2 regions of the Candidatus Macondimonas diazotrophica genome follow, and region 1 is predicted to be linked to the other one. Evidence: predicted binding sites of a transcription regulator. Region 1 holds the regulator's gene; the other holds the start of a gene.
What was found. Region 1 encodes FNR, which switches genes on or off when oxygen is low (the NO sensors DNR and NnrR bind a similar motif). Its sites were predicted from a motif close to TTGATNTANATCAA; they were not measured.

Region 1 (15,715 bases):
AGCCAGGTGGGGGCCTATGAAACGCAGATCGCCGAAGCCGAAAAAAGCTACGGTCCGTTGTTCCAGGCCTACGCCGCCACCGAGCTTGCGGAACTGAGTCGCAACCCGGAAGCAATGGAAACCGCCGCCCGGCTATTCGCTAACACCTGTGCCGGTTGTCATGGTTCCGACGCCCAAGGCGGGCCAGGTTTTCCCAACCTGACCGATGGCGATTGGCTCTACGGCGCGGCGCCCGAGACCGTACTGGAGACCATCCTCAAAGGGCGCAACGGGGTCATGCCGCCCTTCGGACCCATGCTGGGTGAGGAAGGCGTGCGCGCAGTCACCCAACATGTCCTCAGCCTGAGCGGACGCCCGAGCGATCCCGTTCTGGCGGCGGCCGGCCAGCAGAAGTTCACCACAGTCTGCGCCGCCTGCCATGGTGCGGACGGCAAGGGAAATACAGCGCTGGGCGCGCCGGATCTGACCGACCGCATCTGGCTTTACGGGGGCTCGGCGGACACCATCGCGCAGACCATCCGAGGCGGCCGCCAAGGTCATATGCCGGCCCATGAGCCGATCCTGGGTCCCGACCGTGCCCACCTGCTGGCCGCGTATGTGTACCACCTGTCGCATCGGGGCAGTCCACCCAAACCCTGAGGTACGACCATGATCGATGCACCAGAGAACATGGAATACCGCCTTGGCGCCCTGTCGCGGGCGATTGCGGTGGTGCTCTGGCCTTCCTTTGTCAGCGCGGTCGTCGCCACGGCCGCGTTTTTCTCCCAGGTTGATCCCCACGTGCTGCATCTGGCCACTTGCCCGGAATGGGAGATCAGCCGGGAACTCGGCTATACCTTGGGTTTTTTCATGTTCTGGGGCGTGACGACCTTGTCCAGCCTCTTTACCTACATCCTGCTCAGGACGCCGGCAGGTCCAAGCGCAGAGGGAACTGCAGCGGATGATTCGAACCGCGAGATGCCATGAATACCGCCTCCTCCCGACATTCCGCACCGCCGCCCGAGACAGATGACAACGGCTCGCTTTACGCTGCGCGCCGGAAGATCCATCCCCGTGAGGTGACCGGCACCTATCAGCGATTGCGACGCATTGCCCTCGTCCTGATCCTCGGCGCGTTCTACACCCTGTGCTGGGTACCGTGGGGCGATCGCCAGATCATCCTCTGGGATTTGCCGGCACGCCGGTTCCATATCCTGTGGATGACGTTCTACCCGCAGGATTTCATCTATGCCGCCATCCTGCTGGTCCTGGCCGCGGTGACCCTCCTCTTCTTCACCGCCCTGGCCGGCCGGCTATGGTGCGGTTACACCTGCCCGCAGACCTTGTGGACCGAAATGTTCCTCTGGATCGAGCGCAAGATCGAAGGCGATCGCGTGCAGCGCATCAAAATGGATCAATCCCCATGGACGCGCGATAAACTCCTGCGCCGCGGGGGAAAACATGCCATCTGGATTGCAATCGGTTTCTGGACCGGTCTGACCTTCGTCGGCTATTTCACGCCGATTCGTCAGCTGCTGGCAGAGTTGGTCCGATTCCAGCTGGGACCATGGGAATCGTTCTGGGTGTTCTTCTACGGCTTTGCCACCTACGGCAACGCAGGCTTCCTGCGGGAGCAGGTCTGCATGTACATGTGTCCCTATGCGCGATTCCAGAGCGCCATGTTCGACCGCGACAGCCTGATCATTTCCTATGATGAACAGCGCGGTGAGCCGCGCGGCAGCCGCCGCCGCGGCAGCGATCCCAAACAGGTTGGCCTGGGCGATTGCATCGACTGCACGATGTGCGTTCAGGTCTGCCCGACCGGGATCGACATCCGCAGGGGGCTGCAATATGAATGCATCGGCTGCGCCGCGTGTATCGACGTGTGTGACCAGGTCATGGATCGCATGGGCTATCCGCGAGGCCTGGTCCGCTACACGACCCAGAATGCGCTGGACGGCAAAGCCACCCACGTCATTCGGCCGCGAATTGTGATCTACGCGACCATTCTCCTCATCGCCGGCGGTCTGACGGTGTATGCAATTCTCACCCGGCCGGTGCTGTCGATGGATGTGCTGCGCGATCGCAATGCGCTCTACCGGACCCTGGACGACGGTCGGATCGAGAACAGCTACACCTTGAAGATCAACAACCGCAGTGAAACCCCGCACAGCTATCGGCTCGAAGCCAGAGGCATCACGGGAATCCAGGCGCAAAGCGATCCGGCCACCATCACCCTCCCACCCGGCGCCATTCAACCGATTCCGGCCCGGGTTCAGGTGCCCGCAAGCGCCGTCAGCGGCTCGGTGGATGTCGAGCTCATTCTGCATACCGTGGATGATCCCGATGCCCCCGTCATTCGTGAAACCGCCCGTTTCCTGGGCCCGAGGTCGACGCAAACACCATGAATATCTCACCGCCCTGGTACCGCCAATTCTGGCCCTGGTTTCTGATGCTGCCCCCGGCAGCGGCTGTGATCGGCGGATTCATCACCCTGTGGATTGCCGTGGAGCACGCGGACACCCTGCTTCCGGACCGGTTCAGTCGCGTCGGAATTGCGCTCCAACCGGACGCCATTCCAGGGCCCACGAGCGCAACGCTGAGCTTTCGGCTCGACAGCGAGCGTCTCTACCTGCGCGTGAGCGGCGAGACGGCAAATACACCCCTGACCCTGCGCTGGTTACATCCGACCCTGCCGGACCGGGATCAGATCAGCATTCTGCAACCGTTCGCACCGGGCGAATATGAAGCGCGCCTGCCCAATGGCTTGCGCGAACCGCGCGTGCTGCGCCTGGAAAGTCAGGCTGGCTGGGTTCTGGAAGGACGCTGGCGGCCGGGCACCGACGCCACGCGATTGGTTCCGCTGGTGTCGCGGGAAGGCTAGATCATGCCGGCATCCGACTGCTTCCACTGCGGCCAGCCGGTCCCCGACAGCGACCCCAGACATCAGGTCGTCATCCATGGCAAGGTGCAACCCGTGTGTTGCGTGGGCTGCGAAATGGCCGCGCAATGGATCGATTCGGCAGGTCTTGGCGCATATTACCGCTGGCGCACCACACCCGCCGTGGCGCCGGTCGAACCGACCGAACAGGCCCGTTTTATCGCCTACGATCGCCCGCAGGCCCAACGCAGCTTCGTCGTCACGCGACCCGATGGCAGCCTGGAGGCAGAGCTGCTGGTGGAAAACCTCAATTGTGCGGCATGTGCCTGGCTGATCGAAGGCGCACTCGGCAATGAGCCGGGCGTGCGCGGTGTCCAGGTCAATGCCGCCAATGCCCGTGTTCTGCTGCATTTAGACCCCGCCCAAACTCGCCTGAGCCGTATGTTGGAGCGGCTCGCAGCTCTGGGCTATCCGCCGCATCCCCAGAAAGCCGGTCAGGCCAGCGCCCTGCATGTGCGCGAACGACGTCAGGCGCTCAAGCGGCTGGCGGTCTCCGGGCTGGGCATGATGCAGGCGATGACCTACGCGCTGTCACTCTACAGCGGTGATTTTCATGGCATGGATCCGACTTATGCCGATTTCCTGAAACTGATCAGCCTGCTGATCACGACGCCGGTGGTGTTCTACGCCGGCGCGCCGTTTTTTCAGAAGGCCTATCGCGGGTTGCGCGTCTATCGCATCGGCATGGACATGCCGGTTTCCATCGCCATCGGCATCGCCTTCATCGCCAGCGCTCGCAATACGCTGATCGGGACCGGGCCGGTCTACTTCGATACGGTCTGCATGTTCATCTTCTTCCTGACACTCGCGCGCTTCCTGCAAGCGGCGGCGCGTGCCCGAGCCGGCGAGAGCAGCGATGCGCTGGCGCGGCTGTTGCCGGATACTTGCCTGCGAGAAACCGCCGACGGTGTCGAAACCATTACCCTGCAAGAGCTCATGCCCGGCAACCGGGTCCGGGTCGCGCCCGGCAGCGCACTGCCGGCAGATGGGCGGGTACTGGATGAAGGCGCCTGGATCGACGAATCCCTGCTGACCGGTGAATCCAAGCCGGTTTATCGGGCATGTGGCGAGCAGGTCATCGCGGGCAGCATGAACGGTACTGCAGCCTTGCGAATGGACGTGACGGCCTGCAACGCCGACACCACGATTTCGCACATCGGCCGTCTGCTGCGCAAAGCCCAGGCCGAACGGCCGCCGGATGCCGCCCAGGCGGATCGGCTGGCGGCTCTCTTCGCGCCGACGGTTCTGCTGCTGGCGGCCCTCTGCGCCTGGTGGTGGCGCGCCGACCCCGAGCAGGCCATGAACGTCGCCCTGGCCGTATTGGTGGTCACCTGCCCTTGCGCGCTGTCGATTGCCACGCCGACGGCCCTGGTCGCCGCAACCGCGCATCTGCTCACCCGCGGGGTTGTCGTGCTGCGCACGGCAGCGCTCGAAACCCTGAGCGATACGCGACACGCCATCTTCGACAAGACGGGGACACTCACTCGCGGGAAACCTCAGATCACGCATGTCCGGCTCCTGCGCGAACACATCACCCGCGAACAGGCCTTGGCTGAAGCCGCCGCGCTGGAACGCACGATCCGTCATCCTTTGGCCCTCGCATTCACCGCTGCCGCGCCGGCGGCCGAGACCGCCGACGATGTCCGCCTGATCGCCGGCGAGGGCGTCCAAGGACGCATGGGTCACCGGCGAGTGCGGCTGGGACGCGCCGACTTCACAGCCGCGTTGTGGCAATCCACACCGCCCGCGACGCCCGAGGACGCCGGATCGAGCTGGCTGCTGCTCGGTGATGATGCGGGCCCTCTGGCGTGGTTCGCGGTCAGCGATCCGGTTCGCCACGATGCGCGAGATACACTGGCCGAACTGCGCCGGTTGGGCGTTGAAAGTCAAATCGCCAGCGGCGATGCGATCCGCGCCGTTGACGCGATCGCCGATGCCGTGGGATGCGATCGGGCGCATGCACGCTTGCGTCCCGAGGAAAAGCTCGCCCTGCTTGAAACCCTGCAGACCGGGGGGACGCGTGTGCTCGCCGTGGGCGACGGCGTAAATGATGCGCCCTTGCTGGCTCAGGCCGATGTCTCCATCGCCATGTCCAGCGGCACAGCGCTGGCTCAAACCAGCGCTGACCTGATCCTCCTCCAGGACCGTTTGAGCGTCCTGCCGGATCTGATTCGCACCGCTCGGCGCAGCAAACGGATCATCCGCCAGAATCTGGCCTGGGCACTGGCCTACAATGCCGTGGCGGTCCCGCTGGCGGCGGCCGGCCTGGTGACGCCTTGGCTGGCATCCCTCGGGATGTCGATCAGTTCGGTGCTGGTCGTTCTGAATGCGCAGCGCCTCTATCGCCCGACCCGGCGATCGGTATCCGCAACGTCCGACATGGCGACGCAGCCCTCATGAACGCGATGTTCCTGTTGATTCCGTTGAGTCTGGTCCTGGTCGGCCTGGCGGTGGCTGCGTTTTTCTGGGCCGTTCACACAGGCCAGTTCGATGACCTCGACAGTCCGGCCTGGCGCATGCTGATGGATGATCCGCCCCCGCCCGACACCGATGCCGATGAGAAAGCGCCGTGAGCACCGTCATCCAGCTCGGTCTCCTGTCCGCATGGGTCGCCGGCACACTGGGCAGCGCGCACTGCCTGGGCATGTGCGGCGGCATCGCCTCGTTGGCGGGAAGCAGCGCCGCGCGCGCGCGGCCTGGCCGTATCCTGGCATTCAATGCAGGACGCCTGGGCAGCTACTCGCTGGCTGGCGCCCTAGTCGGCAGCCTGGGTTGGCAGCTTGGCGCCTTGACCGGCGAGGCACTGGCCTGGGGCGGAGCGCTCCGTCTCATGATGGGGCTGATGATGATCGCCGTCGGTCTGCATGTGGCCATCGGCTGGACGGGACTGCGGCGTCTGGAACGGCTCGGCATTCCGCTATGGCGCCGCATCGGTCCGCTGGCCCGGCGTTTCGATCCACGCCGCAGCGCCGCGCAGGCTCTGGCTTTCGGCGCGCTGTGGGGCTGGATCCCCTGCGGCCTCGTCTACAGCGCCTTGCTGACTGCACTGGTCAGCGGTAGCGCAACGGCGGGCGCGAGCATCATGCTGGCGTTCGGCTTCGGCACCCTTCCCGCCATGCTGAGCCTGGGGCTGCTCGGGCAACGATTGCAGCGCGCTCTGGCGGCCGTGGAGGTGCGCCGGCTGTTCGGCCTCACGGTCATCGGCTTCGGCGTGTGGACGGCAACGGGGCCGCTGATGATGGCCCGTCACATGGACGGTCATCCGCACAGTACGGCGTCAGCACTTGCTCCGGGTGGACATGGAGGTGGTGGCATCGGGAGCGACCTCAGCCACTGCGTGGAGTCGGGGCAGATCGAGGAGTGTCACGTCCCGACCATCCGCAGCGATTAGATCGTCTTGCTGGAATCGGGCGAACAGGCGGCTTACGGTCTCCACGGCCAACCCGAGGTAGTTGGCGATTTCACCCCGCGCCATGCTGAAGTGAAGCCGAGTCGGCGACAGGCCCCGCCCGGCGAAGCGGCTGGACAGGCTCAACAGGAACGCCGCCAGGCGCGCTTCGGCGCCCTTCTTGCCGAGGAGCAACAGCAGATGCTGCTCCTGCTGAATCTCCCGGGACAACAATCGCATCAACTGCCGCCGCAGGCCCGGCACCTGCCCACTGAGTTCATCGAGCCGCTCGAAAGGAATCTCACACAAGCTGGTATCTTCCAGTGCGACAGCAGAGCAGTCGTGAAACTCCCCGGCGATGGCATCGAAACCGACCAGCTCCCCAGGAAAATGAAAACCCGTGATCTGCTCGGCGCCATCTGCCCCCAGCGTGACGCTTTTCACCGAACCCGTGCGGATGGCGAAAATGGATTTCAAGGGATCGCCCTGGACGAACAGCGCTTTGCCGCGAGTCTTGGGGGGAAGGCGCTGTACCAGATCCTCAAGCAGACGCAGATCCGCCTGATCGATTCCATACGGCAGGCACAGCTCTCGCAAGCTGCAATTTCCGCACGCACGTTTCAGTTCCCGGAATTGCACGATTTCGGTCATTGGCGTTTTCCAGTCGACGTTCGATGCTGATGAGGGGGCCAAAGAGGCAGCGTGCGGCGGCAGGCGCCCAGAAAAACAGACTCGGATCCCGTTCAATTAGAGTCCTCTCACTTGACTCAGGTCAAGACGTACGCCGTGAAATCGCGCTCCAGAATCGATTCGTGCCGCTTTCTGCACGACGGGCTGCCAGACTGCCCGCACCAGAATGCTTCGCTCGAACTCGCCGTTCCGCTAAAATGGTCGCTTTCAGCGACCGTCCGGCGGTCGCATGGAAAAGCCGATGGAACCCCGAATCGACATCCACGGGGCAGTTCATCCTTTCACAAGCAAGGAGCACGAATGAATATCGATTTTTCCCCCGAGGAGCTGGCCTTCCAGCAGGAAGTGCGGGAATGGTTCGCGCAGAATCTACCGGCGGACCTGAAGCGCAAGACCGAGCTCGGGATCATGCTGTCGAAGGACGAGCTGGTAGCGTGGCAGCGTATCCTGAACGGCCGGGGATGGTTGGTCACCGGTTGGCCCAAGGAGTACGGCGGCCCCGATTGGACAGCCACCCAGCGCTATATCTTCGACATGGAGCGCGCCCGCGCAAATGCCCCTATTGGCCTGTCCATGGGCATCATCATGCTGGGGCCGGTGCTCATGGCCTTCGGCACGCAGGAGCAGAAGGACTACTACCTCCCCCGCATCCGCAACTGCGATGACTGGTGGTGCCAAGGCTATTCCGAACCCGGCGCCGGCTCGGACCTTGCCAGTCTCAAGACCATGGCGGTTTCCGACGGTGACGACTATATCGTCAATGGCTCCAAGATCTGGACCACCTACGGCCACTGGGCCAATCGCATTTTCTGCCTGGTGCGCACCAGCACCGAAGGCAAGAAGCAAGAAGGGATCTCCTTCCTGCTGATCGATATGGACACCCCTGGAATCGAGGTCCGTCCGATCATCTCCATCGATGGCGAACACCATCTCAACGAAACCTTCTTCACCGACGTTCGGGTGCCGAAGAAAAATCTGGTCGGCAAGGAAGGCCAGGGCTGGACCGTGGCCAAGTATCTGCTGACCCACGAGCGCACCACCATCGCAGGCGTAGCGGACAGCAAGGTCCACATGACCAATTTGAAGCGCATGGCACGTGAAAACGGCGCCAATGGCGAACCGCTGATGAACGACCCCAATCTGCGCCAGAAACTGGCCAAGGCCGAGATCAACCTGACTGCGCTCGAATACACCAACCTGCGGACCTTGGCGGCCACCGCCGCGGGCAAGGCGCCGGGGCCGGAATCTTCCCTCCTGAAACTTGACGGCACCGCTGTCCAGCAGGAACTGTCCGAACTCGGCGTGGAACTTGCCGGCCAGTACGCCTGGCCCTGGAAGGCAGAAGGCGAGGTGGGACCGGCCGAGTACGCCAGCACCATGATGCGCTACGCCTTCACCCGCGCCGCCACGATCTATGGCGGCAGCGACGAGGTACAGAAAAATGTCATCGCCAAGATGATTCTCGGTCTGAACTTCAAGTAAGGATACGCTGATATGGATTTCAATCTGTCTGAAGAACAAAAGCTCATTCGCAACGCGGTCGACAAGTTCATCCGCAATGATTACAGCTTCGATGCACGCAAGAAGGTTCTGGCCGAAGAAAATGGATTCAGCCGAGCTCATTGGCAACAGTTCGCGGATATGGGCTGGCTGGGCATTCCCTTCGCCGAAGAGCAAGGCGGCTTGGGCGGCGGCATCGTCGACATCGTTCAGGTCATGGAAGCATTCGGCACCGGCATGGTGCTCGAACCCTACCTCAGCGCCATCGTGCTCGCCGGCGGCCTGATTGCGCGCAACGGCAGTGATGCGCAGAAAGAAAGCCTGATTCCCGCGTTGATTGGCGGGGAAAAGCTGCTCGCCGTGGCCTACACCGAGCAGGAAAGCCGTTTCAACACCGCCGATGTCCAGACCCGCGCCGAAAAGAACGGCGCAGGCTATGTACTCAACGGTGAAAAGGCCGTCGTGCTGGGCGCCGCTTCCGCGGATGTGCTGATCGTCTCTGCCCGGACCAGTGGAGAGCGCCTGGACACGAACGGGATCTCGCTGTTCCTGGTCGATACCAAAGCGGCAGGTGTCGAGATCAAAGGCTTTCGCACAATGGACGGCAGCCACGCTGGCAACGTGCGGCTGAACAACGTTCAGGTCAACGCCGATGCACTGGTCGGCAGCGAAGGTGCCGGCTTCGATGCGCTCGACGAAGCAGTCGATCATGCCACTGTGGCGGCCTGCGCCGATGCCCTGGGTGCCATGCACGCCGCAATGCGCAAAACGGTCGACTACCTCAAGACCCGCAAGCAGTTCGGCGTCCCCATCGGCTCCTTCCAGGCGCTGCAGCATCGCGCGGTGGATCTGTTCACCGCTGTGGAAGCATGCCGCTCCATGGTGCTGATGGCCAGCCTGAAAGTGACGGATTCCGATCCGGTCGCGCGACGCATGGCGGTATCAGCTGCCAAGCAGTTCGTGGGCGAAAAAGCGCGTCTTATCGCCCAGCAGGCAGTTCAGATGCATGGCGGCATCGGCATGACCGAAGAACTGGATATCGGTCATTACTTCCGCCGGCTGACCATGTTCTGCTCGCAGTTCGGAACCACTGACTTCCACCTCAAGCGGTATGCCGACTTGATGGCTGCTGCGGCGTGAGTCTTGGCGGGATGCGGCTCCCGGGTCGCATCCCGCTTTCCGGCTTGCCGCGACTCTTCCGTTCGCTCCGTCCGCTACGGCAGGAAAGGGGGCTCCAAATCCAGCAACGACTCCGCCACCTGGCGGTCGCGATCCTGCTGGGATTCTCGCATGCAAGCCTGGGCGTCGACTCGCAGCGACTCACGCCTGCTGGCGATGCTGCGGAACCGCCTTTTCGGTGGGGATTGGTGGCCTATCATGTCGATCTGCCCGGTTACGAACTGACGCTTTCCGACATTGACCGAATGGCCGATGCGGGCATTCGGTGGCTAAGCATCGATCTGGCGTGGTCCCGCATTCAGCCCGATCCGCAATCGCCCTTTGATTTCGCTTTCTTCGACCTCCTCGTGGATGCCGCGCGCCAACGCGGTCTCGCGGTCGTCGGGAAAATTGGCGCCGGTTACAATGGCAACCGCCCGATCGCGCCAGCTTGGACGCGGAATCTGGACGAAGCGGACTATCTTGCTGCCTTGGAAGACTATGCCGAAGCAACCACCCGCCACTTCGCGGATCGGATCCACAGCTTCGCGGTGGAAAACGAGTTCAACATCCCCAACGTCCACAGTCTCATCGGCTGGCGTGTCGGCGTTTGGACGCCGGATTTCATGAATCGGGTGATGCAGACACTCGCTCATGCCGTACACACCCAGGCCCCTGGGGCTGAGCTGATCATCAGCGTCACACCGTTGGCCTTTTTCGAATCCGGCATCGAACGCATGAACCGCCTGATCGACTACGATGTGGTCGGAATCCACACCTATCCGGCGGGTTTTGTTCCCGATCTGGCACTGGTCGACAGCATCAAGGGCCAAATCGCACGCGCGCGTCAAGCCAGCGGCGGACGGCCCATCCTCATTCTGGAAACCGGCATGCACACCGAAAAGCCGCCCTGGACCGAAACCCTGCAGGCGGACTACCTCGAGGCCGTGAGTCAGGCCAGCCGTCAAGCCGGTGCGATCGGCATCTTCTTCTACCAGTATTTGGATAACCGCAATGAGGCGGGACGCGAACGATATTTCGGCTTGGTCACATCCGATCGAACGCCCAAAGCCGCATGGCAGCGCTATCGAAGCCTCATCGCTCGCGAAGTTGAACGGGATGCGGGATCGGCTGCGCAACCAGCAGATCGAAGAGAAGCTTCTTCATCATCACGATAAATCCGATGATGAATCCAGCTGTTGCCGGGAGATTACCGCCAACTGCAAACTGGATCCCGCCCGCGAACTCCAGCACCCAGCCGATGCCGGCTGCTGCGCCAGCTGATTCAGCCCGTAGACCCCGCAAGCCACTCAACCCGTCACCCAACAGCATGAGTGCGACGGGCGCTGCGCACCACAGCAAGCGCTTCCAATGCCGGAAGGCCACCAGCATGTAGGCTCCGGCACCAATCAGCCAGGGGAGAAGCGATATTTCAGGTCCTGCAATTGTCGCCCCGAACACGATGGCGTCGATCCGCAGACGGAATACGTGAAACAGACCAATCTGCATCATGGTCGTGAAAAGCTGCGCGGCCAGCAGGGTCACGACCAATCCCAGCGTGACCGCGAAAGCCCACAGGCGTTCGCTGAAATGCACGGTCTCACGGCCCACAGCGCTAGCGCGTTGGCCTTTGACCTGCTCAGGCAGTTTTGCGGAGGCTCGGCCGCGCATCACCATGCGTGAACCGCAGAATTTCGTCCGCTGCACCGACATGCCCGCCCAGCGCCCGAATCTGCCGGCTCAATCGGGAGGCGTTACGCTGGTAATGCTCGTGGGTGAGGATGTCATTCACCGCAGCACGAAGATTCTCCACCGTGAGATGCTCGGGCTTGATCATGAGCCCCGCACCTTGCTTGCGAATACGGCGTGCATTGAAGGCCTGCTCGAACTGTTGCGGCACCATGACCAGCGGCACGCCGAAATAGGTGCTTTCATTGATGCTGTTCATGCCACCGTGGCTCACGAACACCTGCGCGCGCTTGAGGATGTCCAGTTGCGGTACGCGATTGCGAACCAGGAAATTGGCGGGAATTGGACCCAGCGCAGCGATATCCGTGTTTTTGCCGACCGACATGACGACTTTGCACGGCAGATCGGCCAACGCCTTGAAACATTTGAGGTAAAAATCCTGCTTGGCGTTATGGACCGTTCCCAAGGAGACATACACCAAGGGTGTCCTGCCCCCCCAGTTGGCGGGCAGGTCCATGGCTGGATCGCGCCCTTCCGGGATGGATGCACCCACTAGGACATAGTGCTTCTTCAGCATTTTCGGCATGGGCTGGGATGCCGGCCCCAGAAAAACGAGATTCAGATCGCCTTCATTGATAAAGATATCGAAGCCATGATGAATCAAATTGCGATATTTCACGCCGACGGATTTCAACAGATTTATCACACGGCGCCGAGTGCGCAAAACCTGCGGCGTCATCATGGTGATATCCCGGGCGACCTTCATCAGCAGCGCTGGATCGCTCATGAGCAACAGTGGTGAACTGACGATCGTGGTGACCAGACAAATTCCCGGGACACCCAGCCGCTTGGCCAAATATTTTCCAAACATGCAGCAGGAGTCGTAGAGAATATAATCTGGCTTGTCTTTCTCCATCACTTCGACCAGGCCGGTCAGGGCACGTTCGGCATGATCCAGCATCATGAAGGTCGCTGCGCCCAAGGAAGTGGCCACCTCTGCACTATGCTGATACTCGAAAAATGGATGATAGGTGCGAAACGTCGCGCCCAGCGCCTCGAATTGCAGGCGACTGTCTTCTCCCGCGTAATAGATGACCCGCTCGCCGCGAGCGATCAGTTCAGACACCAACCCAACGGTGGGGTTGATATGTCCGGCCGCACCGGGCAGATTGAAAAGAACGGCTGTGCTCATCGCATCTACTCTACTTCTCGTAATTCTCGATTCTGGGACACGGTTTCATGACCGAAGGAATCGAGCCTGCGGCACCGTTATTCATACCGCGCCTTTTCACTGCATCGGCAGTCGTCGCTAGACATGAAGGGGGACCCTAGCAAGGACCGCCACTCGCACGCCACGCGTCTGCTTTTGGAGACACTTGGAGCCGCCATGGGTCAGCACTAGCGCCACCCTGCAGGGCGTATCGTGTCGGACTGGGAAAGAAGCGGCCGAGAATCACTTACCCCATCGCAGCCGATAGGGCGTTGACGAGGCGCTTCAGATCATCATGCACCGGGGCACGTCCCCCCAGTTGCTGTAAATCCGTCTCGCGAAACTTGCCAGTTCGCACCAAGACCGCTTGCAAGCCGGCATCGAGTGCGCCCAGCACATCGGCCTGGACATCATCTCCGACCATCATGACCGATGCAGGCGGAAGACCCATTTGAGCGCACGCTTCGAGAAAAATACCGGGGGCAGGTTTGCCCAATGTCTCGGCTCTACAACCCGCGGCATACTCGAGGCCGGCGACGAAAGCCCCGGCATCCAAGTTCAATCCATCGTCACTCATGAAGTAGCGGTTGTTCGCAATGGCAATCAGAGGCGCCCCATCCACCAGCAAGCGCAGCGCCGTGTTCAGCCGGCGGTAGGTAAAATATCGGCCGGCATCACCCACAACGACGGCATTCGGCATCCGCGTGTTCAAGCCAACGAAATCGGGCCGAAGGTGTGGATGAATCAGAAAATAGGGGCGCAGACACCGTCTTTCCAGAACGGCCCGTGTCGCCAATGGCGCGGTGAGCAATTCGGCCGCCGGAATATCGAAACCCATCCGCGCGAGGTGATCCAGCAAAACCGCATGGGGCGTTCGACTGGTGTTGGTCAAAAACCGCAACGCCAATGGCAAACGCCGCAGTTGTGCCAATGCTTCGCGGGCCCCGGGCAGTGGTGTGCTGCCGACGTGCAGCACACCACTCAGGTCCAGTACACATCCTCGAACTGCAGGCAAATGCCGTTCCACGGCCGTTCCAGTCCAGTCCTATCGGGACGAATCCCGTGGATGGTCGCTGTAGGGTTGCCGCAACTCCACAGGCTCCACGGCTCGCGCGCTTTTAATGCGAATGTTGATCATCTCGACGAATATCGAGAACGCCATGGCGAAATAGATGTAACCCTTGGGTACATGGAACGAGAGTCCTTCAGCCACGAGCACCATGCCGATCATGATCAGGAAACTCAGCGCCAGAATCTTTACCGATGGATGTTGGTCAATGAAATTACTTATCGGATTGACCGCCACCAGCATGAACAAGACAGCCACCATGACTGCGATCACCATGACGGGGATATCATTGACCATGCCGACCGCCGTGATCACGGAGTCCAGCGAGAACACGATATCCATGATCCCGATCTGGAGAATCACGGCAGCAAACCCGCCCATGGCTTTGGCATCGCGGTCGCCTTCAGCGCCTTCGAGTTTGTCGTAGATCTCCAAAGTCGCCTTGACGAGCAAGAACAACCCACCACCCAATAGAATCAGATCACGCCCAGCCAGCTCGAAACCGGCGATCGAGAAAAGTGGCTTGGTCAGCCGCACCATCCACGCTAACGACAACAGCAGCAGGATACGTGTGACCAGTGCAACCAACAGACCCAGCTGACGCGCACGGGGCCGCTGGTTGGCAGGCAGCCGATCGGACAGGATGGAAATGAAGACGATGTTGTCGATTCCCAACACGATTTCCAGAAGAATCAGGGTTACCAAGGCCACCCAGGCTTCCGGATTGTTCACCCACATCAGCCATTCGGTCATACGGTGTGTCCGTCCCACTCAGTCCAGTTAAAATTGGCCCGCCGATCGCCTACGACCGCCCTATCGTGACGGCATCCGTGCGGTTGGCGGGAATCGGGGCACCATCGAGCCCGTTCTTCGTATACGGCCCATGGTAACCAATCACGGCCTCACATCGCGCATCAGAGCCAGGCTCAGTACATGCAGAAAAACGTCCGACCCACTGCGGCGCCCATCGATACCCTAATCGTCGGGAGCGGACTATCCGGCGCGCTGATGGCATTGGAACTCAGCCGCGCTGGACACCGGATCACCATGGTTACCGCAGCCGGCCGGCCCAGTGCCTCGCACGCGGCCGGGGGACTCATGAACCCGTTCACCGCACCGCGCCTGGCGCCCATGCGCGATCTCATTGCACGATCCACGGCCGCCCGCCAGTATTATGAACGATTAGGCCACGAACTGGGCCACTCCTTGATTACGCCGACGAGCGTGCACCGTCTGTGCCAAAGCGCTTCCGAACGCGCTCGCGCGCAATCGACTCGCCATCCGTGGCTGGGGCCATGGTTCGAAACACCGCCCATTGCCGAATTCAGGGCACCATTCGGCGGCTTGGAAATCCACAACGCCTGGCGATTGGATCTTCCAACCATGTTGGCATCGGCAGCCGGACGAGTCGACGCCTATGGCCATCAACTTCCGGATCCATTCGATTGGTGCCGCATCGATCCGCGAAATGGCTGCATCATGTGGCGCGGCCGTCCGGTCGGCTGCGTGCTGTCGTGCGAAGGCGCCGGCATCACCCGTAATCCCTACTGGGACGGATTGCCACTTCAACCTAATGGCGGCGAAAGCCTGATTGTTCGGCTCTCGGCGGAGTGGTCCACTGCCGTCAGCGCCGGGATCACGCTGCTTCCTCTTGGAGAGCGCCGCTATTGGCTCGGCGCAACCCATCAACCCGGACATTCCGCCGCCGGGCCGACGAACGCTGGACGGCATCAGCTGCTCCAGCGACTACAGGATCATGTCACTGTTCCGCTAACGATCGATGTGCTCGCCCATCACGCCGGAACCCGCATGGCAACACCCGATCGTGAGCCGGTCCTGGGCCGCCACCCGAGGTGGTCTTGGCTCGCCATCTTCAACGGACTGGGCAGCCGCGGCATCCTCCGTGCGCCTGATAGCGCGCAGCAGCTGACCCGACACCTGACGGGCGGCGCCCCCCTTCCCGCTGCAGTGGATGTGCACCGTTATGCCACCCGACTCGCCGCGCCCTGAAGCGTTGATTCGTGCCGTTCATCGCCGGTTGGCTACATGGGTTCAACCCGGCGATGTGGCGCTTGACGCGACCTGCGGCAA
Region 2 (15,715 bases), on a different contig from region 1:
CGGGGGAAAGGTCGTGAAGAGTGCATTGAAAAACTGCGTTCGGAATGGGTCGTTGGCAAACCAATATCGCGGGCTGGCATCGGTGATGTTGAATCGTATCGGCCGGGGCTCTATGGTGTGCTCCTCTGGCGGCGAAGCCTGTTGTGTCGAAGACAGCATGTCCATGATCCTCCTCCCCCTGATGGCTGCTTGGCGATCAGGATGCTTACGTTCATTATTTGGCCCGAACGCTTCCCGCAGGCGATCCCTTTCTCCCGCGACGCTTACTGACTGATTGTAGATGCCACAAACGCCTCCGATCCTGAGCTTGACTGAACTTCCTGTAAGCATTTCGCTTTCCCCCGAAAAAGGCGATTTCCCAATGCCACCGCGGACTTGCAAGGCACCTTGCGCTGTACTTCGCTTGAGGAAGCGTCCGTTTGTACTGGACATTCGCCGATCGGCAACGTCCGGCCGTCCACCAATACTATTGCGCCGGTACGAATCCCTTCCAGGCGCCTGAACCGTACCGATGGCGTCGAGGGGGTCTGAGCCATGGAACATTTCGATATTCTGATCGTCGGCGCCGGCCTGTCGGGCATCGGCGCGGGCGCACGCATGAACGAGCAGTGTCCGCGGAAGTCCTATGCGATCCTGGAAGGACGCCAGGCGATCGGCGGCACATGGGATCTGTTTCGCTATCCGGGCTTGCGGTCGGACTCGGACATGTACACGCTGGGCTTTCCGTTCCGTCCCTGGAACCATCGTCAGGCCATTGCGCCGGGCGAATTGATCCGCGACTACATCCGCGAAACAGCCCAGGAACACCAAGTGGACCGCCACGTCCGCTTCGGTCATGCGGTCAGGCATGCCAGCTGGTCGAGCAAGGATGCCTGCTGGACTGTCGAAGCTCAGGTGCAAGGCGAAGTCATCCGCTATACCTGCAACTTTCTCTATATGTGCAGCGGCTACTATCGCTACGACGGCGGCTACATGCCACAGTTTCCCGGTCATGAGCGCTTTGGAGGAACATTGCTCCATCCGCAGCAATGGCCGGAGGATCTGGACTACTCGGGCAAGCGCATCGTCGTCATCGGCAGCGGCGCCACAGCCGTCACGCTTGTGCCGGCGCTGGCGGAAAAGGCGGCCCACGTCACCATGCTGCAACGCTCGCCCACTTATGTCATCGGACTGCCCGACTGGGATCCGCTGACTGAGGCCCTGCGCGTGCTGCTGCCCGGCCGAATCGGGTCTGCCGTCAACCGGTTCAAGAACGTATGGCTGGCAACCTTGTTCTTTCAGATCTCCAGACGCTGGCCCAAACTCATTCGCAAAGCGCTTCGCCTGCACATGCGGCATCAACTGGGCAATGCCTGCAATGTCGACGTGCACTTCAACCCGCAATACAACCCTTGGGAAGAACGGCTGTGCATCGCTGCCAACAACGACCTGTTCAAGGCGATTCGGTCGGGTCGCACGGAAGTGGTCACCGACCATATCGAAGGCTTCACCGAAACCGGCATCCATCTCAAGTCGGGCCGGACGCTCGAGGCCGATATCATCGTCTCAGCCACCGGACTCGATCTCGTTCCCCTCGGTGGCGTAACGTTCAGTCTTGATGGACAACCCTGGGAACCGGGTCGGAGCATCACCTACAAGGGCATGATGTTCAAGGACGTCCCCAACCTCGCCCAAGCCACCGGATACACCAACGCATCCTGGACACTCAAGTGCGACCTCACCAGTCTCTACGTCTGCCGACTGATCAACCACATGGACCGGAATGGCTACCGGTTCTGCGCACCGCACAATACCGATCCGGACCTGACTGAACTGCCCTTCGTGGACTTTTCCTCGGGCTACATCCAGCGCGCCATCGACAAGTTTCCCAAACAAGGCTCCAAAGCGCCCTGGAAACTCTATCAGAACTACGCGCGCGACATCGTAAGTCTGAAGTTTGGCGCCCTTGAGGATGGCGTGATGCGATTTACGGACGACGGCGCAACGCTTCCCGGGACCGCGTCCAGCACGGTGCCCGGCTCCTGACAGTGGACCGGCACTTCTACCCTGGGGCCATGAGCACATGCCTCGGCGCGTATCGCACCGTCGACCCGTTTCATACCCAGCTCGTCTCCGGGAGACCAGACGCATCCCGCTGGGTTTCCGGCGCAGCGGCCTGGAACGCGGCCAGCGTCATGCACGTGGCATACACCTGCCGCACCAGGGGGAATTCGGAGAGATCGACGCCCTGCTCGATGGCTTCATGCACTTCTGGTACCAGACAGGCATCAGCCAGCGTCGGGTGATCGCCGTGGCAATAGGCACCGGTCTCAGTGCTGCTGCCGAGCAGGTGCTCCACGGCCGCCAGGCCTTCTGCGATCCAGTGCGCCGACCACTGCGCGACCTGAGCGTCGTCCTGCCCATGCTGCTTGCGCAGATAGCGCAACACGCGCAGGTTGTGCAGCGGCTGGATATCCGAGATGAACAGCTGGGCCAGCGCCCGCACCCGCGCCCGACCGGGAATGTCCTTGGGTAGCACGGCACGCGTCGGCCAACGCTCTTCCAGATACTCCATGATGGCCATGGACTGGGTAATGACGTGACCTTCATCCACAAGTACCGGCGCCAGCCCTTGCGGATTTAGCGCCCGGAATTGGTAACGCTGCAGCTTGTCGCCGGCAATGTCGACAAATCGGTACTCGCAGGAAAGACCTTTGATATTCAGGACGATCCGGACGCGATGCGCAGCAACACTGCGGTGATAGGTATAAAGTTCCATCGGCTTTTGGCCCTTTTTGGAGACAGCCCGTCTGATGCGGGCAGGTAGGAGCGTCTTGAGCGGGATCTGCCCGGTCAAGCTCGCGAAAACTGAAAATCCCCGCAGTGGACGGCGCCATGGCCGCTCTTACAACCATGCTGCCGGGCCGCTGGGATCGATGCATCAGGCCCCGGAACCGTCACCCGCAACCGTCATGGACTCGACGAGAATCGAGCCGCAATGGATGCTACCGCGGGCATCCACGTCGTCGCCCACCGCCACGATCCGCCGGTACAAGTCGGCTAGATTACCGGCAATGGTGACTTCCTCGACGGCGTGAACGACCTGTCCGCGTTCCACCCAGAAACCAGCGGCGCCACGCGAATAATCCCCGGTCACGAGATTCACGCCCTGCCCCATCAGCTCAGTGACCCACAGGCCGGTATCCAGCAACCGCAGCATTTCAGCTTCGCCGCCCCCACAGGTCGGCGCCACGGCGAGATTGTGCACACCGCCGGCGTTCCCCGTGGAACGCAGACCCAACCTGCGGGCCGAATAGCTATCCAGAACGTAGCCCGCAAGGAGACCGTCGCGAACCAAGTCCCGGGGGCTGGTGGCCACCCCTTCCCCATCAAACGCGGCGCTGGCCATGGCCTGTGGCAGGTGCGGCTGTTCATGCACATGCAAGTCGGGACTCATGATTTGCTGACCCAGCTTGTCCTGCAGGAAGCTCATCTGGCGATACAGCGACCCGCCGCTCACTGCACCGACGAAATGTCGAATCAGACTGCGAGCGACTTCCGGCGCAAACAGTACCGGTACGCTGCGAGATGACAGGGCACGCGCACCCAGGCGCGCCAAGGCGCGCTCGGCGGCGTGTCGACCAACGGCTTCGGCATCCGGCAATCGACTCGCAAGCCGGGCACTTTCATACCACCCATCTCGCTGCATCTGCCCACTTGCCTGCGTTACCACACTCAAACCGAGGCCGTGGGAGGATCCGCACCGCACGCCACGAAACCCTTGGCTGTTGGCCAGAACCGAAATCCCCAACCCGGTCTGGATTCCCGCGCCTTCAGAACTCTTCACCCGCGGATCGGCGTCCAGGGCTGCCGCTTCCATGGCCAACGCCCGCTCAATGGCTTCCTCCGGCGTCAGCGCCCAAGGATGATAGAGATCGAGCTCGGGAATGGTCCATGCCAGTGTCCCCGGATCGGGCAGCCCCGCTGCCGGATCGGCCTCGGTATGGTTCGCCAGGTCGCACGCAGCCTTCACCGTCTGGTCGATCGCCTCGGGACGCAGGTCCGTGGTGCTCGCGGCCCCTTTGCGCTGCCCAAAATAGACGGTGATGCCCAAACCGCGGTCGCGTTCGTGCTCGAGGGTTTCGACTTCCCCGCTGCGGACACTGACCGAATAGCCGACTCGAAGTCCGATCTCGGCCTGAACCGCATCCGCGCCGCCCGAGCGCGCACAGGCGAGCGCCCGCTCCACAGCGGCCTCCAGTGCGGGCAATTGTAAGCGGAGGTCGGGCAGCGACCCCGGCGAAGTCGAATCATAAATCACGATGCTGCAAACCCATCCATGTCCACTCCCGGTGAATTCTAACAGCCTGCCAGCGCACTGGGCGCACCGGATCGCCGATCCCCGGTTAGCTGCCCGAACATGCCAATACAGCGTTTTTCCTATTGCCTTTGGCGATCGAATCTCCTAGCCTGATTCGTTACTCCTGAGATGTGGAGTTGCGCGGGGAATCCAAGCCAATTCGGTCTTGCGCACCCGTCGCCGAGACGGGACGCCACAACCACAGGGAAGTACACTCACCCATTATAGGGACGTAACGATGGCCTACGATTCTAGGTATCTGCGCGGCAAGGCGGCAATCGTCGGCGCCGCAGACGAGGTTTCGCCGACCGGCGAGCTTCATCTGAGCGAGCGGGAGCTCGAAGTCAAAGTCATCCATGCTGCGTTGGAAGACGCCGGACTCAAGCTGTCCGATGTGGATGGCCTGTTCTGCACCGGCATGATGATGCCGAGCATGGAATTGGCGGAGCATCTGGGCATTCGCCCGCGCTACACCGACAGCACCATGACCGGAGGCTCGAGCTTCGAGGTCCACGTGGAGCATGCGGCTGCGGCGATCGCCCTCGGCCTGTGCGAAGTCGCGGTCTCGGTCTATGCCCAGACGCCGCGTTCCAAGGGCGGACTGACCGGCGGCATGGCGGCCATGATGAACGCCTTCGACCGCAAGAACCCGCCCCCCTTCCTGGAATGGGAAATGCCGGCCGGCCTCATGCTTCCCGCAGGCGCCTATGCCCTGGCCGCCAGCCGCCACCAGCATCTGTACGGCACGACATCCGAGCAGCTAGCGCAGATTGCCGTGTCCACCCGCAAGTGGGCGGAAATGAATCCCCGCGCGCGCTATCAGGATCCCATGACCATTGAGGATGTTCTGAACTCCCCCTTGGTCTGTGACCCGCTGCACCGCTATGACTGCTGTCTCGTCACCGACGGTGCCGGCGCGGTCGTCATCACCAGCGCCGAACGCGCCCGTCATCTGAAGAAAAAGCCCGTCTACGTGCTGGGCGCCGGCACGCACCACGATCACGCCATGATGGTCTCGGAAATGCCGGAACTCACCGTGACTCCGGGTGCCGTCTCCGCACCGAAGGCCTTCGACATGGCCGGTGTGGCCCCCAAGGACATCGATCTGGTGATGACCTATGATTCCTTCACCATCACCGTGCTGATGTCGCTGGAAGACATGGGTTTCTGTCCAAAAGGCGAAGGCGGTCGCTTCGTAGAGGACGGCAAGCTCGGCCCCGGCGGCGCACTGCCGACCAACACCAACGGCGGCGGCCTTTCGTACACCCATCCGGGGATGTACGGCATGTTCCTGTTGGTCGAAGCCACCAAACAGCTGCGCGGCGAATGTGGTCCCCGGCAGGTGCCCGATGCCAAGCTGGCCGTGGCGCACGGCGTGGGCGGAGTCCTGTCCGCCTGCTCCACTGTGGTCCTGGGTACGGAGGAAACGCTATGAGCCGCATGATGATGGGCACCTCGCCCCACGCCGAACCGTTCTGGAAGGCGACCGAAGAAAAGAAGCTGATGCTCCAGTACAGTCCGGAAACGGAGCGCTACTATCACTACCCGCGCGAAGCGGTCGTGATTTCGCCGAAGACCGGCGCCGTGGAATGGCGCGAATCCCAGGGGTTGGGCGAAGTCTATGCGTTCAGCATTATGCGCAAGCCCGGCAATCCCGCGATGGGTCCGCGCGTTCCCTACGTGGTGGCCATCGTGCAGCTCGAGGAAGGTGTGCGGATGATGACTAACGTCGTCAACTGCCCTCTGGAAGAGGTGCAAGTGGGCATGAAGGTAAAGGTATCCTGGGAAGAATTGCCCAAGGGGCGCCATTTCCCGGTCTTCGAACCCGCGTGACCGATCCAGCAGGCGGGACGATCGTCCCGCCTGCACTCTTATGCCGAGCAGAGACCGTGACTATCCGTGTCGCCACTTTGAATGAGCATACGGCCCCTCCGCATCCCGGAGAACTGTTCCGACAATGGTATGATGCCGCTCGGCCACTGCACCCGCCCGAACCGGATGCGATGGCTCTGGCCACTGTGGGAATGGATGGACGGCCGAGTATTCGCATCGTGCTGCTCAAGCAGTTCGATGAGGACGGGTTTGTCTTCCATACCCATTACGGAAGCCGCAAGGGCGAGGAACTCGCGCATAATCCGTCGGCTGCGCTCCTGTTCTACTGGCCTGCTCTGCTCAGGCAGGTGCGTATTGAAGGTAGTGTCGAATGTATCGACCCGGTTGAGTCCGATGCCTATTTTCGTAGCCGTCCACGCGGCAGCCAGATCGGGGCATGGGCCTCTCCTCAAAGCCACGTCCTGAAAGGTCGAGAGGATCTGGAGTCACGAATCGCACGTTTCACTCATGAATTTGCCAACAAAGACATCCCCCGCCCCCCTAATTGGGGTGGATACCGCCTGTTCCCCCTGCGGTTCGAATTCTGGCAGGCTCAGGCAGATCGGCTGCATGATCGTTTGCTCTACCAGCGCCGAACGGACCAGACTTGGTCTCTGGAGCGCCTTGCCCCCTGAGAACCCATCGCTTGTTGCCCTGACCCGGCCCTCTTGATTTGTTCATCGGGGTGAGGAATTATCACCCACTTTTTCATTCTTCCCCACGGGACAAACGCGACCTGGAGCCCGATGTGAGACCTTCTTCGCTGGATCTAGAAGATCTGTTAGCCTGCGGCCGCGGTGAGATGTTCGGCCCCGGCAATGCGCAACTCCCTTTACCGCCGATGTTGATGTTCGACCGGATCACGCACATCAGCGAAGAAGGGGGGGGGCATAATAGAGGACAGGTCATCGCTGAACTCAACGTCAGGCCCGACCTTTGGTTTTTCCAATGTCATTTTCAGGGTGATCCCGTGATGCCGGGCTGCCTGGGCCTCGACGCCATGTGGCAGCTGATGGGCTTTTACCTGGCGTGGCTGGGCGCCCCCGGCCGAGGCCGCGCCCTGGGTGTCGGCGAGGTGAAATTCACCGGTCAGGTATTGCCCAATGCCAAGAAAGTGATCTATCAAGTGGATCTGAAACGCGTCATCCTGCGAAAACTCGTGATGGGTATCGGGGATGCTACGCTGAGCGTGGACGGCCGCCAGATTTATACCGCCAAGGATTTGCGTGCCGGGCTTTTCACCTCGACGTCCGACTTTTGAGGACTCGAATGAAATCGCACCGCACCACAGTGGAGGAAGGATACCGATGAAACGCGTCGTCGTGACCGGTCTGGGGATTGTCTCCAGTATCGGGAACAACAAGGCCGAGGTTTTGGATAGCCTGCGCGCAGGCCGTTCCGGCATTACGTTCCAGGAGACCTATGCCGAACAGGGATTGAGATCCCAGGTGGCCGGCTCCATCGGGCTAGACGTTCAGGCGCTCATCGATCGCAAGCTGATGCGCTTCATGGCCGATGGCCATGCCTACGCGTGGGTGGCCATGCAGGAGGCCATCGCCGATGCCCAGCTGACTCCCGACCTGGTGTCCAACGTCCGCACGGGACTGATCGTCGGTGCCGGCGGCGCCTCCCATGCGAGCATTCAGGAAGGGATCGACACCTTGCGAGCCAAAGGCGTCCGTCGGGTCGGCCCCTACATGGTCACCAAGGCCATGTGCAGCGGAATATCGGCCTGTCTGGCCACCGGCGCGCAGATCAAGGGCATCAATTACGCGATCAGCTCCGCTTGCGCGACCAGTGCCCATTGCATCGGCAACGCCATGGAACAGATCCAGCTCGGCAAACAGGACATCGTCTTTGCCGGTGGATCCGAGGAAGAGAACTGGACCATGGCTTTCATGTTCGATGCGATGGGCGCGCTGTCGAGCAAGTACAACGACACGCCGGAGAAGGCCTCACGGACCTACGACGCCGATCGGGATGGCTTCGTGATTTCCGGGGGGGGCGGCATCCTGGTACTGGAAGAGCGTGAACATGCCCTGCGCCGCGGCGCCCCCATTTACGCTGAATTGGTCGGCTATGGCGCCACCTCGGATGGTTACGACATGGTTGCCCCTTCCGGCGAAGGCGCCGTACGCTGCATGCGCCAAGCCTTGGAAACCGTCGCGACACCCGTCGATTACATCAATACACACGGCACCAGCACGCCGGTGGGCGATGTACGCGAGCTCGAAGCCCTGCGGGAAGTCTTCGTCGATGCCATGCCGCCGCTCGCCTCCACTAAATCCCTGACCGGACATGCGTTGGGCGCCGCTGGCGTGCACGAAGCGATCTACAGTCTGTTGATGATGCGGGAAGGGTTCATTGCTGCATCGGCAAACATTGATCGACTCGATCCGCAAGCCGAAGGCCTGCCCATCGTCCGCGAACGACGCGACGGGGTGAAGCTCAACACCATCCTGTCCAACAGCTTCGGTTTCGGCGGCACGAACGCTTCGCTGGTGTTCTCGCGCCACGACTGCTAAGCCCCATGCAGGCCGCTACGAGCGGCCTGCAATTTTGACGTAAGTCATTGTGGAAATTGGGCTATGGGCTATCCTCACAGGGAGTTTCCCAAGAGGATGGTCATTGTCCATGACGCCCGCAGACATCTTCGATGCCGCGCTGGTATCGCGCTATGATACCCGCGGGCCGCGTTACACGTCCTACCCCACGGCGGATCGCTTCCATCCCGGATTCGGCGCGGGCGAGCATCAGCGCGCCTTGCGAACCCGCGCCGCGGCCCCCCTGTCGTTGTATCTCCATATCCCCTTCTGCCCCAGCCCGTGCTTTTACTGTGGCTGCCATCGGGAAATCACCCGGCAGCCCGAGCACATCCGCCACTATCTGGACAGTCTGGCGCAGGAAATCGCACTCAAAGCAGCGATGCTGGAGAACCCCGAGGCGGTGGTTCAGGTGCACTTCGGTGGAGGCAGCCCCACCTTTCTCACGACCGAGCAACTGGCACAGGTGGTTTCCGTACTGCGCGCGCATTTCCGATTTGCCCCGACCGTCGAGATGAGCATTGAAGCTGACCCGCGCAACCTCGATGCGATGGATCTCGGGACGCTGAGCAACATCGGATTCAACCGCATCAGCATCGGCGTTCAAGACTTCGATCCGGTGGTGCAATCGGCGATCAACCGCCACCAAAGCTACGCGCAGACCGAACAGATCATCAAATCAGCCAGGAGAGCGGGTTTCGACTCCGTCAGCCTGGATCTGATTTATGGACTGCCTTATCAGGAGCCAGAACGTTTCGACGTGACGCTGAATCAAGTGGTTGAGCTGAACCCGGACCGCGTAGCCCTCTACAGCTACGCGCACCTGCCCGGTCGTTTCAAGGCACAGCGCCGCATCCCGGTCGATGCATTGCCCCATCCAGACGCAAAGCTGCGACTGTTGGCGCAGGCCGTGGCGCGGCTGACGACAGCCGATTACCGCCACATCGGCATGGATCATTTCGCCAAGCCCCACGATTCGCTCGCGATCGCGCTACTCGAAGGTCGACTACACCGGAACTTCCAAGGCTATTCGACGCTCGGGGGATGCGACCTCATTGGCCTGGGCGTCAGCGCCATCAGCCAGATCGGCTCGTGCTATGCGCAGAACACCAAAGACTTGAAAGACTATACCGCGTGCCTGAACCAGCGTGACCTGCCGATACGGCGCGGCATTGCGCTGACACGCGAGGACTTGTTGCGCCAGGATGTGATTCAGCAGCTGATGTGTCAGGGGCGTGTCGCCTATGACGACATTCGGGCGCGCCATGGCATCGATTTCTCAGCATACTTCACCGACGAGCTGCGCGCGCTGGGATCGGCCGCCGCCGATGGCCTGGTGCGAATCACGACCAAGGCGTTGGAGGTGACACCGCAAGGCCGCTATTTGCTTCGCGCAGTCGCCTTCCCGTTCGATGCCTACCTCAATCGGAACCCGACCACGACTTCGCACTCCCGACTGATCTAGCCGCAACGGCAAGCCCGCGCCGGCACAAGCGGCTTACCCTAGTGCCTGAAGGCAGTGATTGGCTCGTTCATTCAGGCCGTCAAGGTCGAGGAGGCTGACTTCACGCCGTTCGGTGTGGATCAGGCTTTCTCGCTCGAAGCGCGTGATCACCCGACTGACCGTTTCGGTCGCAAGCCGGAGATAGTTGGCGATGTCGCGCCGAGGCATGGCTAAATTGAACACGCGGTCCGAATAGCCCCGCTCGCGGTAACGATTCGACAGATCAAGCAGGAACCCCGCGACCCGCTCCTCGGCGCTGTAGTCGCCAGCCAACCAGGCATAGGCCGAAAGATCCTTGCTCAGCAACCGGAAGATCTGTTCCTGCAAACGCGGAATCTGTGACGCAAGGCGGCTCAGATCGCTGTAGGGCAGCGCGCAGACGCCACCCATGTCGAGCGCCACGACGTTCGACTGATAGACGCCGGGGTAAATCGCATCAAGCCCGATCAGCTCCCCCGGAAGGTGGAACGCCAGAACCCGCTCGCGGCCTTCACTGTCCATCCGGTAACTCTTGAAACAGCCGGAGCGAACCGCGAAAAGCGTGGTGAAACGCTCTCCGACCCGACACAGATGGGCCCCGGACTCCAGCGGCGGCTGTCGTTCCACCAATTGATCGAGTCGTTCCATATCTGCCGGGTCCAAGCCGACGGGAACACACAGCTCGCTCAAGGAACAATTGACACACGTGCGCTGGATCGCGCGGTTGGGCACGGGACGATTGGGAAACGACGCCATTTTCGAATACTCGGATGAGAAAACTTGGAATCATTGTCCCCCAAGGGGATCGGCGGTTCCCTTGATGCAGGTCAATTTCCCGGAGCCTATCTCGCCTTAGTCTAGTTCACGGGAAGATTGCTCGGCTTAGGCTTTCGCCTCGCGGCCAGCATCTTCCCGCTCTCCGGAAAGATGGCGCATTGAACAGGGAGGGATCCCCCTCCCTGTTTTTTTGCTCGGCAGCCAAATGGGTATACTGCTGTTGCCGCCGCGCCATCGGGAGAATGCCATGCGCCATCTGCCCATACCCAAAGCGCATACCAAGCTGGTGTGCACCATCGGCCCTGCGTCCCGGCGGCCGGATATTCTCCAGCGCATGCTGCGCAGCGGAATGAGTATTGCGCGACTCAACTTGGCCCATGGCGATGCCGAGAGTCATCGCAGTACCATTCACCGCTTGCGGGATGCCAGCCGGCTGACCGGATACCGGCTGGCCATCATGGCCGATCTCCCTGGGCCCAAGATGCGCGTGGGACACCTCGATCCTTCACCCATCGCCCTGCGCCGAGACCAAGAGGTCCGCCTGATCGAAGGTTCCAGCAGCGACACGAGCGGTATTCCGTATGATTTTTCTGGCCTCGCGGATGCCATCAAGCCCGGAGAAGTCATCTATCTCAATGACGGCTTCATCCAGCTGAAGGTGCGATCGATCCAGGGACGTGAAATCACCTGCCGTGTTCAGGTTGGCGGTAATCTGCTCTCCCACAATGGCATGAATGTTCCCGGCATTGATTTGGGCCGCAGCGCCTTCACTAGCCGCGATGCGCAGCTCCTGGAGATGGCGCTCGAGGCAGGCGTCGATGCCATCAGCGTGTCCTTCGTGCAGCGCGGAGACGACGTGCGCGAGGTTCGTGCGCGCGCTCGACAGCTGGGCTTCGACCCCTTTCTGATCGCCAAGATTGAACGCGCAATCGCGGTGCAGGAAATTGACGATATCCTCACCACCTGTGATGGCATCATGGTGGCACGTGGAGATCTCGGTGTCGAAACCCCTATCGAATCGATCGCACTGACGCAGAAAACGTTGATCCGGCGGGCCAAGCAGTTCGGGCGCCCGGTCATCACCGCAACCCAGATGCTTGAATCCATGGTCGAGAATCGACGTCCCACCCGCGCTGAGGCCACCGATGTGGCCAATGCCATACTCGATGGGACAGACTGCGTGATGCTGTCGGAGGAATCAGCGATCGGGCAATATCCCGTCGAGGCCGTGCGCATGCTCACACGGATTGCACTGGCGACGGAGAAATCCCGTCCTGCGCTTGATTCGGCGTGGTTTGAACCCGACAAGAAGCGTGCTCAGAAGGTAGAAGAACTGATGGCGCCAGACCTTGCCGATCTGGTTCACAAGATTCGCCCACCCGTGGTCATTGCACCGACCGATAGTGGCGCAACAGCTCGCCGGCTTGCGCGCTTCAAGTTTCCCTGCCCCGTGATTGCGTTCAGCAGCGCCGCCAAAACCTGTCAGGATCTATGCTTTTCCTACGGTGTCGTTCCCGTTCAGGTCGACAGTACCGATGTGGTCTGGCGTGAAGTGGCTCGGGCGTGGTGCACCGAGCAGGGGATTCGTCGCGGCACGGTGGTCATGACGCACGGCCCCTCTCGGGCCCATCCGGACGCCAGCAATTTCGTTGAAATCTTCAATTTGGATGAAAAGCGGGGGGAAACCGCTGCATCCGTTGCTGACCGCTCAGGAAGTCCCTGAGCAAGTTGCGCTGCGCAATCTGAAGCTCATCGAATCGAGCGCCCATTCGCCACTGATCGTTTGCCTCTGCATTCGGAAGAACCGACCGAACCTCCAGGCAGGTTTCCAGTGTTCCCAGCGGAAAACGGAGCATCGCCGGATACCGTTCATGCGGCAGCGTCGGTAAAACCGCAGATGACAACAGTACCCCCATGCCACCGAGGGACAAATCCAGCACGTCTGCTCGAACCGCACTCGGCGAAGCCGGAAACAATGTCAGCTGCACGGGCGCGGCGTGACCGAGTTTGATTCGGCCTTCATCACGCATTTGCGCATACCGCATATAAGTCGGGCGGCCCAAGTGAAAGCAGCACGCCCGCTGGCTCGTCTGCCGACAACTGACCTCCAGGCGCTGCCCGCCTCGCTTCAATACGAGACGAGGCTGCGGGCCTTCCACCATCACGGCATCCGGAATTGCATCGAGCCGACGAATCACCCATTCATCTGCAAGCGGCACCAGCCTGGCGGGTAGCTCCGTCGAATCCTCCACACAAACGGTCACATTGGTAAGGTCGGAAGCCCACTCCGCCAACAGATCATGGATACGCTGCTGCCCTCGGATGACTTCGTAGCCACGCCCTCCAAGGTGTTTATGGCCTTGGCCCATCGCAACCATCCGAACTCGAACGACTCATTACGTCGAGCACCAAAAGACCATCACGTGGTTTCACTCCGTTGCTGATTCATGAATTTCGCCGCCATACGCTGCGCATCCGGCCGATAAGCCTTGGCCATCACCAGGTCGCGAAGATGTGCGATTCGCTGAGCCTCCGACCAACGCTCCCCCAATTGCTGCAACAGTGAAACAACCACCAGACCCCCAGCGGACTGAGGAGCAGTCGTGCACACCTGTTCCTGAATTCCGGCAGTTCCAACAATGCGTTTTCCTTGCATGGCCCTTGTCCTCAGTTAACCCAACCGAAGAGTGTATCGGTCAGCTTTCCGTCAACTTGAGGATTTCCGCGCCAATCAATTGTCAGTTCGCCAGTTTTTTGACAACCCGGGATTTTCTGTTGACGGTTACCTGACCCAATCCGCCATTCGGCTCCGGATACGCTTTACCGCCTGGCTGTGAATTTGGCAGGCGCGCGACTCACTGACTCCCATGACCGCGCCGATTTGGCGCAGATTCAAATCCTGCTCGTAGTACAACGACATCACCAGGCATTCCTTTTCCGGAAGACCCGCCATCACTTCTGCCAGAACCGCCCGAAAGCCATCCGCTTCGATCTGCTCAGCCGGATCGTCCCGATCGCCATCGCCGGGGATCTCGCCCGCATCGACAACGCCATTATCCGGCTCATCCAGGCTCAATACGCGACATCCGGCCGCGTCTTCGACGATCTGATAGTACTGATCAAGATCGATCTGCATGGCGGCCGCCACCTCGGCTGGCTTGGCCACGCGCCCCAGTTGATGCTCCAACTCATGCACGAACGTCGCCATCTCACGCGCTTTTCGATGTACGGACCGAGGTGCCCAGTCCACCTTGCGTGTTTCATCGAGCATTGCGCCGCGAATGCGGATTCCGGCGTAGGTCTCGAAGCTCGCACCTTGATTGGCATCGTAGTTCCGCGCAGCCTCCAGCAACCCGATCATGCCTGCCTGAATCAGATCGTCGATCTGGACGCTGGCCGGCAATCGGCTGGCCAGGTGTTGTGCAATCCGCCGTACCAGCGGGGCATGCTGGACAACGAGATCATGCTGTTGACGGGCTTCATTGTGAGCGGGCTGCATCATGGCTCTTCTCCATTTTGGAACCCCCTCTTTATTTCCAGTTTGCAGAGAGGGCTTAGGTTGTCTCCCGAACGCCGAATTTCCGACAGCAGTTGCTGTGGCTCTTTCGGCGGCCATCTAAAGCAGGAAACGTTCCAAGCAGAGAAGAAGGGCAAATGAAAAATATAATTTATTGTTTTTATTTATCTTTTATAGGGGCACTGCAAACCAAGCAAACGCCGATGGCGTGCGGACCGCCAGAATTCTGACGCGCTGGACGCGAGCACGAGCGCCAAGCGCCAAGTTTCGATCCAAGGAGAAGGCAGAACAGGAGGCGGAAGGAATCGTGGTCAATGATCGGTCGGGAGATCCGATCGCATCAGGCCGTACTTCCGTAGTTTTTCAACCAGCGTGGTTCGGCCAAGCCGCAACAACTTTGCGGCTTGGGATACCACCCCGTCACTGGCCTCCAACGCTTGCCGAATCAGGTGCATTTCCATATCCGCCAAGTGCTGCTTGAGGTCCAATCCTTCGCGCGGCAACCGCGGCATGGCCGATCCATCGCTGCCGGACAAAGACTCCAAGGCAGGGTGAATCGCGGGCAGTTTCTCGGCCTCATCGTCGCTCGCCACTTTACCGCGATAATTCTCCGGTAAATCGGCCAAGTCGACGCTACCGAAAGGATGAAGAATGGCGAGCCGCTCGACCAGATTGGCCAACTCCCGAACATTTCCGGGCCAGCGCGACTGGCACAACGCTATTACTGCGGCCGGCGTCAGGCGGACGGAGGTGCCGCGCTCATGCTCCAGGCGGGCAACAATCTCCTCCAGCAACAGCGGCAGATCCTCGATCCGATCGCGCAACGGCGGCATTTGGATTGGAAATACATTCAAGCGATAATAAAGGTCTTCACGGAACAGTCCTTTTGCAATCTGGTCTTCCAATACCCGATGCGTCGCCGCGACGATCCGAACATCGGCCGGAACGCTGCGATTGCTGCCCACGCGCTCGAAGACCCGCTCTTGCAAGACCCGCAACAGCTTGACCTGCATCGGCAAACTCATGTCGCCGATCTCGTCCAGAAATAGCGTCCCGCCCTGCGCTGCCTCGAATCGCCCCTCCCGGCTAGTCACCGCACCCGTAAAAGCACCCTTTTCATGACCGAAAAGTTCAGACTCCAGCAGTTCCCCGGGAATGGCTCCACAGTTCACGGCCACGAACGG

Region 2: a site for FNR is predicted at 8,771-8,784, ahead of hemN (oxygen-independent coproporphyrinogen III oxidase). Genes of this name have one in related genera too.

What each region holds. Positions count from the first base shown of each region.
Region 1 is NZ_SRIO01000002.1:71,813-87,527, reverse strand. It holds gene ccoP (cytochrome-c oxidase, cbb3-type subunit III) at 1-639, shown strand, start outside; gene E4680_RS01975 (hypothetical protein) at 649-966, shown strand; gene ccoG (cytochrome c oxidase accessory protein CcoG) at 963-2,387, shown strand; gene E4680_RS01965 (FixH family protein) at 2,384-2,863, shown strand; gene E4680_RS01960 (heavy metal translocating P-type ATPase) at 2,867-5,320, shown strand; gene ccoS (cbb3-type cytochrome oxidase assembly protein CcoS) at 5,317-5,493, shown strand; gene E4680_RS01950 (sulfite exporter TauE/SafE family protein) at 5,490-6,311, shown strand; gene fnr (fumarate/nitrate reduction transcriptional regulator Fnr) at 6,198-6,959, opposite strand; gene E4680_RS01940 (acyl-CoA dehydrogenase family protein) at 7,011-8,480, shown strand; gene E4680_RS01935 (acyl-CoA dehydrogenase family protein) at 8,493-9,638, shown strand; gene E4680_RS01930 (beta-galactosidase) at 9,635-10,834, shown strand; gene E4680_RS01925 (hypothetical protein) at 10,752-11,201, opposite strand; gene E4680_RS01920 (macrolide family glycosyltransferase) at 11,296-12,537, opposite strand; gene E4680_RS01915 (TIGR01458 family HAD-type hydrolase) at 12,803-13,570, opposite strand; gene E4680_RS01910 (TerC family protein) at 13,601-14,377, opposite strand; gene E4680_RS01905 (NAD(P)/FAD-dependent oxidoreductase) at 14,558-15,634, shown strand; gene mnmM (tRNA 5-(aminomethyl)-2-thiouridylate-methyltransferase MnmM) at 15,609-15,715, shown strand, end outside.
Region 2 is NZ_SRIO01000001.1:71,164-86,878, forward strand. It holds gene E4680_RS00335 (metal-dependent hydrolase) at 1-543, opposite strand, end outside; gene E4680_RS00340 (flavin-containing monooxygenase) at 535-2,025, shown strand; gene maiA (maleylacetoacetate isomerase) at 2,096-2,758, opposite strand; gene pmbA (metalloprotease PmbA) at 2,921-4,297, opposite strand; gene E4680_RS00355 (acetyl-CoA acetyltransferase) at 4,578-5,774, shown strand; gene E4680_RS00360 (Zn-ribbon domain-containing OB-fold protein) at 5,771-6,172, shown strand; gene pdxH (pyridoxamine 5'-phosphate oxidase) at 6,229-6,846, shown strand; gene fabA (3-hydroxyacyl-[acyl-carrier-protein] dehydratase FabA) at 6,960-7,472, shown strand; gene fabB (beta-ketoacyl-ACP synthase I) at 7,519-8,736, shown strand; gene hemN (oxygen-independent coproporphyrinogen III oxidase) at 8,846-10,219, shown strand; gene E4680_RS00385 (helix-turn-helix domain-containing protein) at 10,253-10,885, opposite strand; gene pyk (pyruvate kinase) at 11,271-12,737, shown strand; gene E4680_RS00395 (PilZ domain-containing protein) at 12,673-13,383, opposite strand; gene E4680_RS00400 (hypothetical protein) at 13,434-13,670, opposite strand; gene E4680_RS00405 (RNA polymerase sigma factor FliA) at 13,797-14,516, opposite strand; gene E4680_RS00410 (sigma-54 dependent transcriptional regulator) at 14,843-15,715, opposite strand, start outside.